3 regions of the Paenibacillus sp. 01L418 genome follow, and region 3 is predicted to be linked to each of the others. Evidence: riboswitches for the same ligand, from Rfam matches in the RefSeq annotation. Region 3 holds a riboswitch; each other region holds the start of a gene.
What was found. A riboswitch is a leader RNA that binds a small molecule or an ion and turns the genes downstream of it on or off. The one in region 3 is predicted to bind cyclic di-AMP.
Positions count from the first base shown of each region.

Region 1: another riboswitch for cyclic di-AMP. It lies ahead of AC1DSE_RS26325 (hypothetical protein); the one in region 3 lies ahead of AC1DSE_RS05730 (TrkH family potassium uptake protein).
Region 2: another riboswitch for cyclic di-AMP. It lies ahead of AC1DSE_RS03930 (C40 family peptidase); the one in region 3 lies ahead of AC1DSE_RS05730 (TrkH family potassium uptake protein).

Region 1 is NZ_JBFTSN010000324.1:294-2,668, reverse strand. Features, by position in the region: gene metE (5-methyltetrahydropteroyltriglutamate--homocysteine S-methyltransferase) at 1-528, shown strand, start outside; gene AC1DSE_RS26325 (hypothetical protein) at 602-1,027, opposite strand; cyclic di-AMP (ydaO/yuaA leader) riboswitch at 1,031-1,192, opposite strand; gene AC1DSE_RS26320 (hypothetical protein) at 1,239-1,667, opposite strand; cyclic di-AMP (ydaO/yuaA leader) riboswitch at 2,107-2,305, shown strand.
Region 2 is NZ_JBFTSN010000015.1:16,110-29,352, reverse strand. Features, by position in the region: gene AC1DSE_RS03935 (FAD-binding domain-containing protein) at 1-963, opposite strand, end outside; gene AC1DSE_RS03930 (C40 family peptidase) at 1,122-1,598, opposite strand; cyclic di-AMP (ydaO/yuaA leader) riboswitch at 1,602-1,755, opposite strand; gene AC1DSE_RS03925 (hypothetical protein) at 1,988-2,137, opposite strand; gene AC1DSE_RS03920 (hypothetical protein) at 2,173-2,757, opposite strand; gene AC1DSE_RS03915 (hypothetical protein) at 2,923-3,738, opposite strand; gene AC1DSE_RS03910 (M1 family metallopeptidase) at 3,766-5,781, opposite strand; gene AC1DSE_RS03905 (YwhD family protein) at 5,888-6,412, shown strand; gene AC1DSE_RS03900 (sigma-70 family RNA polymerase sigma factor) at 6,718-7,170, shown strand; gene AC1DSE_RS03895 (hypothetical protein) at 7,167-7,730, shown strand; gene AC1DSE_RS03890 (hypothetical protein) at 7,763-8,941, shown strand; gene AC1DSE_RS03885 (hypothetical protein) at 8,938-9,627, shown strand; gene AC1DSE_RS03880 (GNAT family N-acetyltransferase) at 9,713-10,732, opposite strand; gene cyoD (cytochrome o ubiquinol oxidase subunit IV) at 10,903-11,241, opposite strand; gene cyoC (cytochrome o ubiquinol oxidase subunit III) at 11,243-11,884, opposite strand; gene AC1DSE_RS03865 (cbb3-type cytochrome c oxidase subunit I) at 11,884-13,243, opposite strand, start outside.
Region 3 is NZ_JBFTSN010000025.1:91-4,748, forward strand. Features, by position in the region: gene AC1DSE_RS05725 (potassium channel family protein) at 20-682, opposite strand; gene AC1DSE_RS05730 (TrkH family potassium uptake protein) at 701-2,041, opposite strand; cyclic di-AMP (ydaO/yuaA leader) riboswitch at 2,132-2,336, opposite strand; gene AC1DSE_RS05735 (CPBP family intramembrane glutamic endopeptidase) at 2,582-4,240, shown strand; gene uvrC (excinuclease ABC subunit UvrC) at 4,206-4,658, opposite strand, start outside.

The sequences.
Region 1 (2,375 bases), on a different contig from region 3:
AAGGCGCTTGAGAGCGCAGGTATAGAGATGATCCAGGTTGATGAGCCAGCTTTGCGAGAAGGCTTGCCGCTTAAACGCAGTGATTGGGATGCCTATTTAAAATGGGGCGTGCATGCGTTCCGTCTATCGACTTCAGCTGTGCGTGACACAACACAAATTCATACACATATGTGTTATTGTGAGTTCCATGATATTATCGATTCCATTCTTGCGCTGGATGCGGATGTCATCTCCATTGAAACCTCGCGCAGCCATGGCGAGCTGATTCATAGCTTTGAGGAGAACACCTATGACCAAGGCATCGGCTTAGGCGTTTACGATATTCACAGCCCGCGTGTACCTTCAGTGGAAGAAATGGTCAGCATGATCGAGCGCGCCATTAAAGTGCTAGATCCTGCGCTCTTCTGGATTAATCCGGACTGCGGCTTGAAAACACGCGGAATGGAAGAAACGGTTGCTTCACTACGCAACATGATGCTGGCTACTTACCAAGTCAGAGAGCAGCGTGCTGCATTAGCGAAGGTTTAATCCCTAAATACAATAAGACAGTCCAGAACTAGGTTATCTGTTCTGGACTGCCTTTTTTTTCTTATGAACGAAATTAATCCAAAGAGATGTAGGAGACGGAACGTTGACGCAAAACAGACTCTTCATGGTCGTTGCTGTACGGGGCTGCATCGGCGGATTGTGCTAGGACATGCTTGACGGCGGAGACGAATAAGTCGAGAACGCGCCCATCCTGATCCGTTTTGTCATAGTGATACTGGTTAAGAGGTGGTAGAGGAATGCTGCCGATAAAAGACTGAAGCAGGTCGCTCCATCGTTCTAAGTCAATGAGCTCTTCTGTGTCGCTGGCAAATAGTTCACTCCAGCCGAAGCCTTGATTGCTTGTTAAACGAAGACATACGCGATGGCCTGCAGAATCGACGGCAAGAGCAGGAATGACGAATAGCTCGATTCGTGTGACAGATAAATAAGGGGTCTGTTCCGTAAAAAGATGCAGATTTCGTGCACAATTTGTCAACATATACATCTCTCCTTTATTCGCTTACGAGGTTAGCTGTCGGATTCGGGCTAGAGAGAAAGCCCTACCAGGGTTACAAATCCCTGGATTCACCCCTTGCGAATCGATCTCGATCGATCGCGATGGTTCCCCCGCTTTTTCATTCGAAAAATTCAGCGTAAATAGTTTACTCTTAATTATACCCTTCATTAACGCATCTGTAAATCAGAAGTGCTTAAAATAACGATACATAAGAGATAGCTTGTTTAAATAAAGTATGCTCTTCACGGTCATATTCACAGTTTGGAAAAGTGTAATGATTGGATTCTATATGCAAAGCAGCGGCTGCAAACAAATGAAATATACGCTCGTCCTTCATCATTGGATCTGTTTGAAAAACAAAAGGAGACGCAAGAGGAAGTGTGCCGATGAACCTTAGCAGCATACTGCTCCATCTGATCCAGTCGCAAGGCTTCTCGGATTTTTTAATAAACAGCTCACTCCAGCCATGACCATTAGCAGTGGAGAGCCTCAGGCAAACACGGTAACCATTCGATTCAAGCAAGCAAGCCGGCAGCACAAACATTTGAATTCGTTTAATTTCAAACAAGGCAGCAGGATGATTTTCCAAGCTTGGCAAAGGTACTTCAACTGGTGTAGACATCAATGAGATCTCTCCTCGATTTGAATAATTCACCGATAATACTCAGCCATATTGGCTTGCCGTCTATGGTAAACCCGAAATGCAATATTGTAAAACTGTGGTATATCGTGAAAAGGCAGCCATATGCCATATTAAAAGAAATCCATTCGTTATGGCAGTAAAAAGATATTTATTCTTCGAAATACTCGTTTATTCTCTTCCATTCTCGATTATAGAGAAATCTGATTATTCACGCATAAAATCGTTGGAAAGGGATTGAACACTATTTTTGAAAACAAGAGTAAAACTGAGAAATAGTGAGATATCGAGAGATCGAAATGAATGTAAGCGTTGCGAATCGCTCTGCAAGGCTGAAACTGGCTAAATTAGGTAGCAGACTGCCTTTACAGTATTTATAGCGAGGAGTAATATTCGATACAGGATTTATAAATAAGTTTCGATTTACTGATCGCTGAGTTTCCGTGAAAGCGGAAGCGGGGGAACCAATAATGACGCGATGCGCCTGTTCGATGTGAGAGTCGAACAAACGCAGAGCAGGGGTGAATCTTTGACAGGTGCCATGGATACCGGTCAAAGTAGGGCGACTCTCACCGCCCGAATCCGACAGCTAACCTCGTAAGCGTGGACCGAGAGAGGAATGATGAAGCTTGTGATCGATTAACTTCGACCGCAGAGTGTCATAGACCTCTGTGGTTTTTTGTGCCCAAA
Region 2 (13,243 bases), on a different contig from region 3:
CGTCATGGCCGCATCAATGATTGGAATGCCGGTGGCAGCTGCAGCCCATGCTTCTAGATGAGCATCTGAGAGCTTGGATATATCAGCGAGCTGCTCGTAACGAAAGAAATCATCATGATACATCGCTTGATATAAATAAAAATCACGCCATGCCAGCTGCCGTATCCATGATTCAGACCCCGGAAGCCCTTGGGTCATTTCGTAGGCTTGGCGGGCGGAGATGGCGCCCGTATTAAGGAAACGTGCAAGCTGGCTTGTATGATCATCGGCATAAGCGTCCCTGCTCTCCGAATAAGAGGCAAGGCGTTCTCGTACGAACCGTTCCAGCTTGGATAATCCTTTGGACGATCCTTGCACGTTTGTGCCGCCTAGGGCGCATGAAACGGATTCGGGCAGAGCGAAGGACTGCGCAACCTTGGCATTAATTTCGCTTAAGGTAGCAAGCTCATGAATCGTCGTTTCACTCATTGGGCTATAGCACTCCAGCATAAAGCTGCTCCACTTGCGATAAAAGGGTGTGAAAACCTTGTATGGCTCCATTTTTCGAGCAAATGCCGGGAAAGCATCTAGATCAGCAAGAGGTGAATCGGCAATAGACATCCATCGGCGGCCAAGGCTGCGTGTGGTTAGCCCAAGCTGCTCATCTCGCTGCCGTGAGTAAGGCGTATAGTCTGTGTGAACAATAACCTCATCAATAGGATGCGCATGCAGCAGTGCTTCGGTGATCGCAGCAGGATTACCATAAAGCACATGCAGTTCCTTTCCTGCATTAGAATAGCTGTGCAGAAGCGAGGCGGCTTGCGCCATGAAATTCCGGCCGCTATGACTAGTTAAACGGCCATCTCCTGTAATAACGGGATCTATGATTAGCAAATGAATGCCTTGTTTCTCTTTTTTCTTCAAATAATCAAAAGCGCGCAAATCTGCAATACGCAAATCCTTGCGGTGAATAAACAAATACATCAGTGATAGCTCCTTCCATAAGCGCAACATTGAACGGCCGCATTCCAGCTGGAATGAAACAGCAAAGCCGCAAGTCATTTGTCGTCAGAGGACAAAAAACTGCGGCTTTGCTAGATGAGTCTACCCGTTCAACCCTCAAGAAGAGGGATTAGGTTGCTCTATTTTACGTCAACGTTGGCTTGGTATGAATCAGCATCCATGATACGACGAGCAGTTACATATCGTCCCTCATAGTACTCGGAGTTAAGTTTGTCAGTTACAACGCCTCTGCTCGAGGATGAATGTACAAACTTTCCATCTCCAATGTAAATGCCAACATGGGATACGGCGCTATTATTGCCGCCAACTGTGTCGAAGAACACAAGATCTCCCGCAATGAGGTCAGCCTTAGCGACCTTTGTACCTTCTTTTGCTTGCGAACCAGAAGTACGTGAAAGCTCAATGCCCATTTTCTCGAACACATAGCTCGTGAAGCCGGAGCAATCAAAGCCTTTCGACGACGTTCCGCCGCTTTTGTACGGAGTGCCAATAAGATCATTAACAATTCCGTTCAATTTTGAGTCAGCGAAAGCGCTTCCCGCTTGAAAAGCGAGCACGAGAACGAGACCCAGGATTAATGTGGTAATCTTCTTCAATTGTGAAACTCCTTCCAATGCCGACGAGGTTAGCTGTGGGGTTCGGTTGAAGGCTCCCTATGATTCCTCGGGCGTTTGAAAAAAACTCAAACGTCGGAATCAATTCACCCAAAGTGGTTCCCCCGTATCCCAATAGGGAATTAGGCAGTTTTTTTATTGCTTTGAGAAATATTCGATTATTTTCAATGATCTCCTGCCTTTAGTGGCAATTTCTAATAATTCTCATGTAACCTTTTGACAATTTGCTTCGTTAAACCGTTCTTTCTGTAATATAAACACGCCATAGTAGTGCTTTCTAACTAAATACATGGAGTCAATTTCATTAATTATGTGGATGTTGTGTAAAATATACCGTTTTGTCCTTTAGGCGCTATATCGCAAGGACTAGCTTAAAGTGCCGTAAACGGCGGTATTTCACCATTTTGCTCCTCATAAATTAGAAAAATCTCATCTATATCACTCGTGAATAAGCGTAGATTCAGACAGCCTAGCTGCTGCTCCAGATAGAGCGGCAGAAATAGACAAAGGAGGCTGTTCATGAGAACAGCCCCCTTTGGGCAATCGAAAAAAAGATTTATTTTGCAGTAACGATTTTTTCAGAAATGAGCTGTGGATCGTTGTTTTTTTGCTGCATCCAAAACTGTACCTTGTATTTTCCGGCATTTTTGAAATCGTAGGAAACGAGCTTGGAGCTGAACCAAAAGGTGTCTTTTTCGACGAACTCTTTAAAATCATCATCATCCTGGCTGCGGCTGTCGATTGTCGTTTCCTTATCATTAGGATCAACGATGGTCACTTTGAACTCTGAAATCGCCATATTCAAATTATCGATTTGTGCTTGCACTAAAAATTTCTGAACACTGCCTTTATCAACCTGTCCGAACATAGCTCGCTTCTCGTTCATTAGAAACATATGCACATTGGGCTTCTGAATAATGAGCTTCTTATCATTGCTCTTCCATTGGACGAAGGCTTGAAGGCTGTCACTTAAAGAACGAATGCTAATATAAACCTTATCATCCACAACGACAGCATCGTCAGTGGATTGCTTATTATTATAAAGGAGCGTTACCTTTTGAAATAGTTTGTCTGCTGCAACCAATGAACCGCCCGATAAGAGCAATACCATGGATATAATAACTAGTTTTTTACGCATCATTTGTGAATATCCCCCATTTTTGATTTTCTTTCAGTTATTTATACAGAACTGCCATCATTTAGTTGCGGTTAGTTGTAAAAAAAACCTCCACACCACAGCAAAGCGTGGAATGAAGGTTTATTTTTGCTTCAGCATCTAGAGGACGCTGAAGGCTTTTTTGGTTTGCTACATTCTTTTCGTTTCCAAAAAGTCATATTGCGCGGCAATCGTCCAAACCTTCATCAGTGTTTGAATGAGATAATAGCCTTGATGCAGAATGAGTGCAATCAGCCCGGCCCACAGCATGGAGAGACTTGTCACCACAAGCCCAGCAGCCGCTCCAATCCCCCACATGATGAGCGACACAGCTGCATAGGTGAGGAAATTTCGGAGAGCGTGCCATAAGGAACGGAATATGCTTCCTCCTGATGCAGCGCTGAATTGCATGGCTAGAAACAGCAGATGCAGTACTGTGCCCCATAGGAGCCATAGAAGGGCGCTAGGCAGCACCGTTTGCAGCAGCTCTGGAATAGAGCCGCTCTCTAGAAGCGCATCCAGTGAGCGCGGCAGCACATACCAAGCAGGAGCCACAGATAAAATAACCTCGATCCAGTAAAGCAGAACTACAGGCTTCCAAGCTTTGCGAATACCTTCTAGAAATCGTGTCCCTCTATTCGATCTGGACTGATTTAACGAATAGAATAGACCGGCATTGAATAAGGGAGTGATCAGCATTCGGGCAACAAGGAGACCGCCCAGCGTCCAGACGTAAGGATTAATGAGATCGGTCTTGAACAGCTGGAATTGTGCTTCGGTCATGAATAGCTGAACGGCTGCTTCTGAAGGAGCGGAGCTTGGATATCGACGCAGCAGCGGAGCTACGACCGAATCAATGAAGCGGTAAAGGAAGAACCCCCAGATCAGCTGATAAAGAAATAATAAAACAACAATGTAAAAATGTTTTACCGCTAACCGCCAGCCTTGCTTCAAATGTATTTTCATCGTTTATCGCTCCTTGAACGCAATTACTTACCAGCTCAGCGACCCGAGCAGTCCTTCAATTAGTTGGACAACGCCGAGGCTCCATCTTGTGCGTTTATCCTCTGGCAGCTGAGCCTGCATGTAGTTGTTAATGAGCTTATTATCAAGCACATTGCTGTTGTTTGGGTCAACGACTGCCCATTCAAGCGGAGCGGAATGCAGCTGTTTATATTGCATATGGGATTCCTGAGTATCCCAAAGCTTTGTTATTTTGGTGCCGTCAGTAAACTTCATCAACACTTTAATCTCTCCATTGCTGCCGCCGTTTTTCTTAACGAGTACAACAGATTCATACATCTCAGCACCATCTTGGGTGACTGGGCGTACATGAATCGATTCGATCGAAAAGTCGGCCATTTTGTTGCCGTAGACATATTGGCTGAAATAATCATTCCATTTCGTTTTTGTTACCTGTTCGACAACACGCTGGAAGTCTGCTGTCGATGGATGCTTGAACTTATACTTTTGGAAATAGGTTCGCAATATTTTTTGCATCGTTCTGGAGCCGACCTGATTCTCGATACCAATGAGCACCAGCTTTGCCCTCAGATATACATTCTCGGCATATTGCGAGTGGCTGGCGTATGACCAAGATTGCTGCTTGAGCGGTGCAGGGTTGGTCATATAGCTCGCTTCCATGCGCAAATTCGGCTCCAAGCCATATGCCGTCTCCATTACTTTATCCTCGGCATAGGACGTAAACCCCTCGTCCAGCCATGCCTCCTCGAATTCATTAGAGGCGACCATTCCGTACCAATATTGATGGCCAATCTCATGAACGACCGTACGTTCAAGATCGTAGCCTGGGTTATCATTTTCTGCAGCGAAAGCGGTAATGAGTGTTGGATACTCCATGCCGCCAGCTCCGTTCGCTCCTTTGGGCGGAACGACGATCGACAGCGTACTGTAAGGATATTCACCATACCACTTGGCGTAGCTTGAGAGTGCGGACTTGGCTGCATGCATGTAGCGATCCTTAAGGTCAGCATGCGCAGGATCAAGATACAGCTTAATGCGTACACCGGGAATGCCGGTATCTGAATAAGCAGTCTCTTCATAAACGAAGTCCGGTGAGGCCGACCAAGCAAAATCATGAATATCATCAGCATAAAACTGGTAAATCTTTGTTGCTTCCTTGATCTCGATAGGCTTTGTTTGGAAGCCCGTTGCAGCGACGGTGTAGTTCTCAGGCACATTAATCCGAACGCTGTATATGCCGAAGTCGCTGTAGAACTCAGAATTGCCATGATACTGATGGACATTCCAGCCCTCAGCTGTACGTCCGCGCATGCCGGCTGTCTCATATACAGCGAGCTTTGGAAACCACTGCCCAGCCATCACGAAGTTGCCGGAATAGCCCATTCTTGCGAATACCTCTGGGAGCTTCACCTCGTAGCTCATTCGCAGCGTTACGGAGGTGCCGGGAGCGATAGGCTCCGGCAAGCGGATTTTGGCCAAAGTAAAATCATTGGCATTGCCATCGTCAGGTTGTACATATTGAAGACGTGGCAGAAGGCTCTCACCGTTCAGCGTTTCTAGCGTAAGCAGGTTCATATAGCCTTGGCTATTGGTTGTTGCTTTGTCCTGGCGCAGCTTGCCGCCGGATTCTTTCATAAACGTGGTTTTGCCCGATTGAAAGGCGTTCGGGTACAGATGGAAATAGAGCTCGGACACTGTTTTTTTGCCAGGGTTAGTCCAAGTTACGGTTTGCTCACCGTTCAGCTGCTTTGCATCATTCGTTAAATGCACGTTGATATGGTACTCAACGACACGTTTGCTCAGCTCTTGCGGTTTAGGTGTGATGACCGTATTCGGCTCCTGCACGGCAGGCGGCTTGACCGACTTTTGAGCAGGCGCTAGTGCTTGCTTGGCGTTAGCGGCGGGGGCGAAAGCATAAGTATATTGGGATTGCCAAGCAGTCCCGAAGTCATGCTGCATCGATATGCCGAGCAGCGCGACTGCGAGTATTACGAGTAAAATTCGTTTGAAATAGCGTGGAGTCATTGAACGTTTCCCTCCCGTTGACAAGCATCTACAGCATGTATATGTTTGCTTTTCGATGATTATTAGCTAAAATGGAATTATTGTATCGGGGAAGGTGTGAATACGCATGACGGAAGAACAAGGACAACCGGCGGAGCCGGTTAAGAAAGAAAAGAAATCACTGTCGCTCAACGTAGTGAGCAGCAAACAACATAAAGGTTTTGGGGCAGGAACGATCGATTTGAGCGCGGTATCCTGTGTTATTATTGATGATGGCGTTGCTTATATTGATGTTGGCGCTATGCATGCAAAGAGTAAAGTAGAGCGTGGCATTAAGTTTACGCCTAACAAAGAGGATACTCCGAACGGTCGTCAATGCTGGATCGTATGGGTAGCGGTTGACCGCAATGAAGAAGGCTCCTATTACGCGGGCGCTACGGCATGCGAGATGCTGATTGATTCCGAGGCGCGTCGCGGGTGGAAGCTTCTCCCGGATCACGTGAACAAGCTGGATCAATCACTCAAACGCCGCTATAACTTGTCCGAGCTTGGCGATGTCGATAAATCGGCGCTTCGCAAGCTGCTTGTGGAGCATAATCTTGAGTGGTGGGATCGCTCCCCAGATGAGCTTAAGCAAGCTTTGAACGTATAACAGCTGGCGTTATTAGCAGCAGATTGAGTTTATTGTGAATTATGGATGAGAACCTCATCGTTCGTAGGCTAGTCCTATCGAATGATGAGGTTTTCCGCGTTGATAGAGGCTGTTAAAGCATTTAAAAAATTTTTTTGGCAGCAAGTGCAGGGTATGCGGGACAAGCTGGCGTCTATTAGATTGGGAAGGAGGGGAGCGACATTCAAGACGAGGATTGGATCAGAGAGGTACAGAAGGGCGGGCCCGAGCATTTTGGTCCTTTTGTACAGGCATATGGTCCTTATATATATAGAACAGTCTTCGCAGTGCTTCGTTCACCGCATGATGCGGAGGATATTACACAGGAAGTGCTGCTGCAAATTTATCGCTCCCTTCCGGATTGTCGATTGGATGGGCTCAAAACATGGATTACCCGTATTGCCGTCAATCGAGCGATCGATTTCAAACGCAGCCGTGCACGAAAGCCAGAGGAGCTAATGGATAGCGAAGCGATGTCTGAAAAAGTACATGAAGAACTTGTGTCTGCTCCTGCTGCAGAAACATTAGCCATCGAACAGGCGGATAGGCAGCAGATACGAGAGCGAGTTGATGAAATGCCGGAAAACTATCGTGAAGTCATAACCGCTTATTATATGGAAGACAAGTCATATGAACAAATCGCAGCCGAAACTGGACTAGAACGCAAAAGCGTAGAGTCCAGGCTGTACCGTGCAAGAGGCTGGATGAAGCGCCATTTTCGGAAGGAGGACTTCGAATGATGATTGAGCATATCTCTTCTGATCAAATGTCCCGTTACGTAAACGACAGACTGGTTGAGGCTGAGCGTATACCGGTTGAGCAGCATTTGGCTGCTTGCGACTTCTGTTTGCAGCTGTTCGTCATTGCGATTGAAACAGCTGAGGGCGAGATGCAGCGGGCAGATTCTGATTTAACCACGCCGATGCCTAACATGGAGCAAATAGAAAAGCGTGTCGTGGAGCAATTGATGATGGAGCAGGAACATGATCATAGAGAAGTCGGGCCACATGTTGTGACGAGTACTATACAAGAGAAGCCTCGCCGTCTGCGGACATGGCTTCAGCATCCGGTAACGCATTACACCATAGCTGCTTCGATTACGCTGCTGCTGCTTGCCAGCGGGACTTTTGCCTCCTTCTCACAGAAGCTGGCTCAGCTTGATATGAATGAGAATAAACAGCAGGATATAAGGCCGAATCCACCAGCGGCGGCAGGTGGACATTCCGAATCTTGGTCAGACAGAATGGTTGATCAAACCGGATCGTGGCTCGATGGCTTAAAAGCTTCTCGATTTAGATAAATGAAAAAAAGAAGACAGAAGGGAATGAATAAATGATGAATAAAAGCCCGTTAGCGGCGTTCTTTCTTTCTTTTTTACCTGGCGTAGGACATGCCTATGCAGGTCGCCCAGTACGTGCGGTTTTGTACGGGGGAGCTTTCTTTGGTTCGATAGGATTGTGTATGCTATTTGGATTAATGGGCGGGTATATGGAGGATACAGTTTATATCTTTTTGTTTTTTATAGCGGCGATGGCGGGAATCATCAATATGATTGATATGGTCATCTTCCTGCTGCTAGGCAAGGGATTGCCGTCAGGCGGGGCAAACCAGCATCCATTCGCGCATCCTGCTGATCATTTCTCGCCAGGCTTTGTTCCTTTGGAGCAAGAGCGCCAGCGCGAGAAGTCGCGGACGATCATGTTCTCTCTGATTCCGGGTCTAGGGCATATGAATATGGGGCTTATGCAGCGGGGTATTACCTTCCTCATTTCCTTCATTGGCTGGTTTGCGATTATCGTCTTCTTAGGCACGATAACGCACAGGGCAGAGCTGCTCGTGTTTCTTTTGGCGCTTCCTGTTATTTGGATATACAGCATGTTTGACGCAATTAGCCAGCTGCATGCCAAGCAGCGCGGGGAGCATGTGGCGGACCGTGCTATATTTGAGGACGTGGAATCGTATATCGCCTCTGGGCGTAAAAGCAAAGTGCTGGCTATCGCATTAGCTATTTTTCCAGGTGCAGGACATCTGTATCTAGGTTTGCAAAAACGCGGCCTGCAGCTAATGGGTGGTTTTCTTCTCGCCGTCTATATTATGGACAATTTGCGCTTGTCGCTGTTTTTTTTCCTGCTTCCGCTGTTCTGGTGCTTTGCTTTCTTCGATGCGCTGCAGCAGACGTCTCGTTATGAGCGTCAGGAGCTTACCGATGAACCGGTATTGACGCAGCTTGTCCCTTATCAGCGCTGGTTTGGTTTTGGGCTGCTGGGATTCGGCGTTTATTACTTGCTCGATCGTGTAGCTGTAGAGGTTACTTCTCATTTCTCAAGGGAGCTTTATTCCCAATACATGCAAATTAAATATATGATACCAACGGCGGTTGTCGCATTTATTATGATTATTGTAGGCATGCGTCTAGCTTTCGGAAGCAAGGCATCTCCGGTAATGAGCAAAGGTAAACCGCCAGAGCTTCATAAGCCGATGCCAAGAAAGTACGAGGAGGATTCGCATTGAACACCAACACGGTAAATATGGCTGAACCGTCTGTCAATCAACCATCAGGCGTTCGCACTTGGCGCGTCGGCTCATTATCGATGGGCGTGACACTGATTCTCGTGGGGACAGCGTTAGCTGTCTCTCTATGGCAGGACATGGAGGCTTACGAGGTGCTCGTGTGGGTCGCGCCCGTCGTTTTCATTATGCTCGGAGCGGAGCTGCTGCTTTACTTGAAGTTTTCTAGCAGTGCGCGTACTATCGTTCGTTATGACTGGATGAGTGTCTTTTTTGTAGGAATGGTTGGAACAGCCAGTCTCGGGCTTGCACTGCTCATGTCAACGGGCTTGTTCGATGAGCTGCAGCGAGGGCTACAGATGACGCAGCGATCGGCATTCGTGGAAACGAAGAAAATAGGGGTGCCTGCTGATATTAAGAAGATTGTTGTGCACACCTTGGATGGCGTGACGCTTGAGCTTACGGAAACACGTGAGCTTAAGCTGTTTGGCCAAATTCGTTATTGGTCATCCGAGAAGTATGAGCGATTGGACAATAAAATGCTGAAAACCGATGTTGTTGGCTCAACGATGTATGTCATGATTGGTTCCGTCGATCACCGGGACGGCGGCCTCATCTCAGACACGGTCAGCCCGGAGCTGACATTAATTGTACCGAAGGATGTAGAGGTTGTGGAACAGGGGCGTTAGTAGCGGAATTGGAAAAGCAGCTTGAAGCGGGATGTTCTCGCTTCAAGCTGCTTTTTTTTAGAGAGGGGATATGAGGAGATCTCGTTCATTGCTGTACTTCGATGGGCAACTTACTCAACACCTCTTGAAGAGGAGCTAGGACACGATAAGAGCCGCGAAGAGGTATATAACCTAACTTGCGATTAATGCTGAGAATAGGTGCATTTGTTGAGTCATTATCTGTACGGATGTATGCGGCTTGATGCTGCTGAGCAAGCTCAATTGCTTTGAGCTTTAAAGCAAAAGCAATCTTCCTGCCGCGATAAGCTCTGCTTACGCCGGTATATTCATGATACATCCCGTTTGTTTGTGGATTAAGCAGGACATTAGTAACCCCTACGAAGCGGTCGCCGTCAGCAGCGATAATCACTTGCTCAGGCGCATAGCCGTCTACTTTCAAATACCATTTGCGCCATTCGACGAAATCAGGGACTTCACCAAGATAACCGGGAATGTCTACCAGTGTTTCTTTATAGATCTCATACAGCTTCTGTTCGCTTTCTTCACCGGGTTCATCGGCAAGCGTTAGGAAGCGTAGCGCCCCAAGGTCTGGCATGCTTGGAAATTGCGGTTGTTGCGCTCCATCATGTTCACCAAGTGTAAGGACGGACTGGAAGGCATGGCGTTCAATTACAAAAGCATGTCGCTTTGCAAACTGAATCGCATCCTCATTATCGTCCCATACTTCAGTAATGAGCGTAGAAGCGCCGATTTTCAAAGCCCATTTTCCAATGTGAGCTAACAGCAATTGGCCGATTCCCTGCTTGCGATAAGACTCTGATACGACAAGCGTATTGCATAAGTAGCCAGGCTCTGTCCAAGGCGCCCGCCACGTCCAGGCGTAGCCGACAATATCGCCTTGCTCATTTACTGCAACCTGCCGCTCGCGATCGTATCCGGCAAGCAGTCCGTTCTCATCCATCCATGTATGTCCAATCTCATAAAGCTTCTTATCTGCATCATGCAGGTTCTCAGCAGTCGTCGGTTCTGACCACACTTGATTAAGCAATTGTGCAAGCTGCTCGTAGTCCTCTGGCAGCTGCAAGGGGCGTAGTGTAATGGACATGGCGTCCCACCTCATCTTTCGTTTCGGTATTCATATAAGATGATTATGGCACGGATGAAGCAGCCCTAGATAGGGAGAGTTTGACTATAAACATTAAATAACAAACGAAAAAAAGCTGCGCCAAAGTCAGAGAGACTTTAGCACAGCTTTATATTTATTCATATTGCCGATTATGAAGCGACGGCAACGGCATTGTAAGTCATAATCCATACAGAACCTGCGACGATCGTCAGCAAAATAACGAGGCCGAATATAAGCGCCATCAGGTTGAAGCGAGGTTTCTCCTCATCCCGTATGTGCATAAAGAAGATAAGCTGAACAGCAAATTGCAGAACTGCCGTCACAAGGATGAGCAGCGTTGCAGCTTTTTTGCTGAGCAGGTCATTCATTACTACGACAAGCGGAATGATTGTCAGAATGATGGAGAATAGGAAGCCGATCACATAAGACTTCATCGATCCGCCGTGGGACCCGTGTGCGTCCTGCGAATGTGTGTTATGGTTTTCCATCCTACATCACCCCCATCAAATAAACGATTGAGAATACGAAAATCCATACGACGTCCAGGAAATGCCAGTACAAGCTGATGATGCCGACTTTGCGCTTCGTAACGGGTGTAATGCCGCGGCGTCTAATCTGAAGAATTAGTGCAATCATCCAGACTAAGCCAAGCGAAACGTGAAGTCCGTGTGTGCCGACGAGAACGAAGAAGGCTGACCAGTAAGCACTTGTTCCGATATTAGCGCCTTCGTGCACCAAATGCATGAACTCATTTACTTCAAGATAGATAAATGAAGCGCCGAGAACTGCTGTAATAGCGAGCCAAAGAATAAGGCCGCGCTTGTTGCCTTTGTTCATTTCAAGAACGGCTATACCGCTTGTAAAGCTGCTTGTCAGTAGAATGAAGGTCGAAATGATAATACCGTTCATCTCAAGCAATTCGGCACCTGTCGGTCCGCCGTCAGTGTTGAGACGGAGGACGACATAGGTTGCAAATAACGTACCGAACAAAATAACGTCGGTTATAAGAAACAGCCAGAAGCCGAACATTTTCATCGATTCTTGATCGTGATGATCGTCATGGTGACCGCCGCCGTGTCCAGCGCCGTGTCCGCCATGCGCTCCTGCTGGAGTGGAAACTGCATGTGCCATTATTTTGTCCCCCTTAACGCTGCTTCCGTGCGTTCAATCTCATCCACCGGAATGTAATAATCGGTATCGTAAGAGAACGAACGAACAAGCATACATACGGCTACGCCGACTAGACCTGGTATGGCCATCCATAGCCAATCCCATACGAAGCCGAAGCCTGCAATAAACCAGCAGATCGACATAATGAATGGAATACCTGAATTTTTCGGCATATGAATCGGTTCAAGCGGCGCAAGTGGTTTAGCAGGCTGACCATTCGCAATGCGCTGCTTTTCTTCCCACCACTCGTCTTGGCTAGTAACCTGTGGCAAGCGAGCAAAGTTATATAGCGGCGCAGGTGATGGTATCGACCATTCGAGTGTACGGCCATCCCATGCATCGCCATCCTTTTCTTTCTTGAAAAACTTGATGCTGTGAGCGATTTGCCATACTTGGAAAATAAACGCGATACCCATCAAGAATGCTCCAACAGTAGAGACGACGTTCAAAGGCTGCCAGCCCATATCGAAGTCATATTCGTTGAAACGACGCGTCATACCCATTAAGCCAAGTGCGTATTGCGGCATGAAACAAACATACAAGCCGATGTTCCAGAACCAGAATGCCCATTTGCCAAGACCTTCATGCAAACGGAAGCCGAACATTTTTGGCCACCAGTAGTAAAGGCCTGCGAAGTAACCGAACACAACGCCGCCGATAAGCACCTGATGGAAATGCGCGATCAGGAAGTAACTGTTATGGAACTGGAAGTCAGCAGGTGCGACAGACAAGAGCACCCCGGTCATCCCACCGACAACGAAGCAGGGAATAAATGCTACCGTCCACATCATCGGAGTCGTAAACCTAATTCGGCCTCGATACATCGTAAACAGCCAGTTGAATATTTTAACCCCGGTCGGTATTGCGATAATCATCGTTGTCAAAGCGAAGAAAGCATTGACGTTGGCGCCTGAACCCATTGTGAAGAAGTGATGCGCCCATGTAAAGAAGGAGAAGAAGCTGATCGACATAAGCGCGAATACCATTGACTTATAACCGAACAATTTTTTCTTCGAGAAAGCCGAAACGATTTCAGAGAAAATACCAAAAGCCGGCAAGATAACAATATATACCTCAGGATGTCCCCACATCCAGATGAGGTTGATATACATCATCGGGTTGCCCCCGCCGTCGAGCGTAAAGAAGTGAGCGCCTAGATAACGGTCGATGAACAATAGGAACAAGGTAACAGTCAAAATTGGGAATGCGAAAATAATAGTTACACATGACGACAAAACAGACCATACGAACATCGGCATTTGCATGAGCTTCATGCCTGGTGCGCGCATTTTTAGAATCGTAACGATAAAGTTAATACCT
Region 3 (4,658 bases):
CTTCCACTACATAAAAAAATTAACGGATAACGGATGCTTCGAAGTCTTCTATTTGCTCATTTGTTCCTATAATAACCATGACATCACGAAGTGAAAGGACATCCGTTGCTGTCGGTGCAATAATGATGCCATTAGGCTTATTTATGGCTACGATGCTGCATCCAAATCTAGCTCGCGGATTAAGATCATGCAATGACTTGCCATCCAAGCATTGCGGTACGGCAAGCTCGGCGATCGTATACTCTTTGGAAAGCTCGATATAATCTAATAGATTTGGGGATACAAGCTGATGCGCAACTCGAATACCCATATCGCGCTCAGGATAGACCACGCGGTCTACACCGATTTTCTCAAGCACCCGGCCATGCAGTTCAGTCAAAGCTTTCGCTACAACTTGCTTCACTTCCAAATCCTTAAGCAGTATGGTTGTTAAAATGCTGGATTGAATGTCATCGCCAATCGCGACAACTCCGCAATCAAAGTTTCTTACACCCAAGGAGCGCAGCGCTTCTTCATCCGTACAATCAGCTGATACAGCATAGGTTAGAATACCGCTCATGTCCTGAACGGCTTCTTCATCCTTATCTATTCCAAGCACCTCATGGCCAAGCTGGACGAGTTCGCGCCCTAAGCTCGAACCAAATCTCCCTAAGCCGATGATGACAAATTGTTTCTTTTTAATTCCCACTTGCAAAGTCTCCTATCCAATCGTAATTTTGCCTTCTGGATGCCGATAAAGCTCTTTCTCTGTACGAGGCCCAAGCGCGTATGCGAGCGTCAGGGGTCCAAGTCTTCCGGCAAACATGGTTAATGCAATGACTATTTTCCCAACAAGGCTCAGCTCTGGCGTAACACCAACGGATAATCCTACTGTTCCAAATGCTGATGTCGCTTCAAACAATAGCTTTATAAAAGCTTGATCCTCCGTCATCGACAAGATCATCGTTACAATAATGACAAGCGATAAAGAGATCAAAGTAATCGTGAGTGCTTTAAAAATTCTGTCTTTGCCTAATCTGTAACGGAAAAGAACGATGTCCTCTCGTCCTCTAATCATTGCAAATACAGCGCCGACCAGCGTTGCAAAAGTTGTTGTTTTGATACCGCCGCCCGTCGAGCCGGGCGAGGCGCCAATAAACATTAATATAATGGTGAAAAACATCGTTGCTTGCCGGATAGCCGTATAATCAAGCGTATTGGCTCCTGCCGTCCGCGGCGTTACCGACTGGAAGAACGAGGACAAAATTTTCCCGCCCCAGTCCAGAGAGCCCAGTGTCTTCGAATTCGAGAATTCAAAAATAAATATGACGAGTGTCCCTACTGCAATAAGCGTTCCTGTCATAGATAGCACGACCTTGCTGTGCAGCGACAGCTTGCGGTTTTTGCGGAACTCCATCAGGTCCGACATAACGACAAAGCCGAGTCCACCCGAAATAATCAGCATCATAGCTGCAATATTGACGACTGGATCAGAAACGTATAAGGTCAAGCTGCGATAGTTCCCAAAAATATCAAAACCAGCATTGTTAAACAATGAAACCGCATGAAAGGCTCCAAAATAAATCGCTTTGCCCAGCGGCATATCAAATGCAAACCTCGAAGCAAACAACGCAGCGCCAATAAGCTCTATTGTCAATGAATACACAATAACGCGTCTAATCAAACGCACGATGCCTTCCATGCTCGACTGGTTCATGGATTCCTGCAGCAAAAGCCGCTCACGCAGCGAAATCCTCTTGCGAAGTACGAGCGCTACCAGCGTTGCCATCGTCATAAATCCGAGTCCGCCAAGCTGGAACAGGCACATTAATATGATTTGACCCCATATAGAGAAATAAGTTCCGGTATCAACGACAACTAACCCTGTTACACAGGTTGCCGAGGTTGCCGTAAACAGCGCATCTATAAAAGGCAATCTCTCACCGCTTACCGATGCAAAAGGCATGGATAATAATAAGGCACCCAGCAATATAATAAGAGCGAATCCACTTACCAAAATACGCGGGGGTGACCACTTCAAAACATTCCAACTAACCTTCATTCATTTCCCTTCTTTTTGATTATGTCATATTGTCATTTATTGTTTTTAAGCATAAAAAAAAGCACTGGAAACTCAAGTGCTCGTGCGATGAGTCCTGTTCCAATACGCCTTCGAGGTTAGCTGACGGATTCGGGCCTGGACAGGCAGCCCTATTCAGCGGAAGAAGACGATGCTTCACCGCTAAAATTCACCCCATGCTATCTAATGTTGAACTGCTTTGCTTTCAGCAGGCTCATCCATTTAGACAACTTTATGGTTCCCCCGATTTCCTTAGGAAATTCGGCTATGCTATGCAATTAGTATGACGATAACGATTATAATCCCTAAGCACTCCTGATATAAAGGTGACGTTTATGACAAACAGGACGATATTAGCTCAAATTAGGGCAATGGGACGAACCAGCACATAGCTAGCTTGCTGGACATCGTTATTTCGCATTTTTTTGAAAACAAACGGTCATTTTCATTGGATAATTTAGGGATTCATATGTTAAGGTAATAAAATGAGCTATTTATTATGAAGACAGTTGAGGTGAAACTATGATTGATTCTATTAAACCCAATGAATGGAAACGATTTATATGGGCAGCAGTTGCTTGCTTTATTATTTATGGAGCCGTACAAATCGTTCCAATGATTACAGCTATCTCATCTGGCGAAATGAATACCAAGGTCATTACGAAATCAGCGGCGGAGGATAAGGCGTCTGCATTTGTTGAAAAAGAAACAGGCTTGAAGGTGAAATCAGCTAAAGCTGTACATCAAACCGATAAAATTATGAATGGCTACTTATCTAAATATGAGCTAGTCAAAACATATACGGATAAATATGACCCTAGGTTTCCTACAGATACGTTTCAGGTTGATCTTAAATTCGTAGGCGGCGGCAGCGGATATGTTTATCTGCATATGCACAGCGGGAAAGTCGTAGCTTGGAACTTGAAGCTTGATGAACTCGACGGTCAAAGACTAACAGAAGATGAAATGCAAAAAGTGGTTAAAACATTTTTGAACAATCAATCATTCAACAGTGAACAATTTTTAATTAACAAACAAATGAAACCAGCTGGATCATTGAATGCAAATGGTGATTTGGTCGCAATGCCTCTCTCTGGATATGAAATGAAAAATGCACAGTTTATGATCACTTTAGATGCTCTTAACATTAATGAAAAGACGGTCATTACGAGATATAAACCTACATTTAAAGCACCATCCGATTACATAAACTATGTAGAGAAACAAGATAAAATAGCTGGATACCTTACCTCTATCGGTTATCTGTTCATGAGCTTCGTTTTATTCGTCTTAGCTATTATTTACTCCGTTTTGTATCGAAAACATACATCCTTTAAATACGGAATCGTATTAACGATCATTTATTTAATTACTTATACGATCATGAATTTAAACGTTCTGGATGGTATCCGGGCTACGCTCGGCGAGACGGATATGGCAGGCGCTACCGTTTCGATCACTGCCATCGTAAGTGTTCTGCTAGCGATTCCAATGGCAGGTTCCATTTATGTATCCATTGTTGCCGGAGACGGCCTCTGGAAGGCGCAGGGCCGCGCTTTATGGCCGCGTTTTGGTCAAAGAGGGTATGGCGATTATGTTTGGCGCAGCGTCGGCTTGTCCTATTTATTCGCGATCATCTTATTCGCAATTCAATCGGTTATCTTTATCGCCTTGAAGCTGTCCATTGGCACTTGGGAAACATCAGATGCCTCACAATCCCCATACAATATGGGCATTCTTTGGCTGATGCCCGTGCTTGCTTGGGCTGCCGCAATTGGCGAAGAAGCCGTATTCCGCTTCTTCGGTATTGGACTATTTCGCAGGTGGTTTAAAAACACGTTTGCCGCAGCACTGCTGCCTACCTTCTTCTGGGCGCTCGGCCATGTGATGTATCCTTTTTATCCGTCTACGACGAGATTGTTTGAGCTGATGATTATCGGGCTGTTGTTCAGCTTTATCTTCGTCAGATACGGCTTCATTACAGCCATGTTCACCCATGCCATCTTCAACAGCGTTGCAGTTGGCCTATCCTTGCTCACTATTGGAACAGCACCGAACATAATCTCGGCTATTTTCTTCTCCGTGCTGCCGGTACTGATTGCATTTGTTCTAAAATATTTAAGTCACAAAAAAGAGAAGAAGCCGTCTATGACGACGACTCCTCCCCTAGGGCAGCTATAATTTGCGAAGCTAATTTATCACCAATAGATAGAGGCCGGAAGTCTTCGACTGAGGCCTCTTTTATTTTTTTGATCGAGCCAAAATGCTTGAGCAGCAGCTTGCGTCGTTTCTCGCCAATGCCCGGAATCGAATCAAGCTTCGACTCCACCATGGATTTGGCGCGCTGCTCGCGGTGGAATGTAATCGCAAAGCGATGCACCTCATCTTGAATGCGCTGCAGCAAATAAAACTCCTGGCTGTCCCTTGGCAAAGGAACAATCTCCGCAGGATCTCCAGTCATAAGCTGCGCTGTCTTATGCTTTGCATCCTTCACAAGACCGCAAACCGGGATGTATAACCCAAGCTCATTCTCAAGCACGTCGAGCGCCGCTGATATTTGCCCTTTGCCTCCATCGACTACAATCAGATCCGGCGGAGC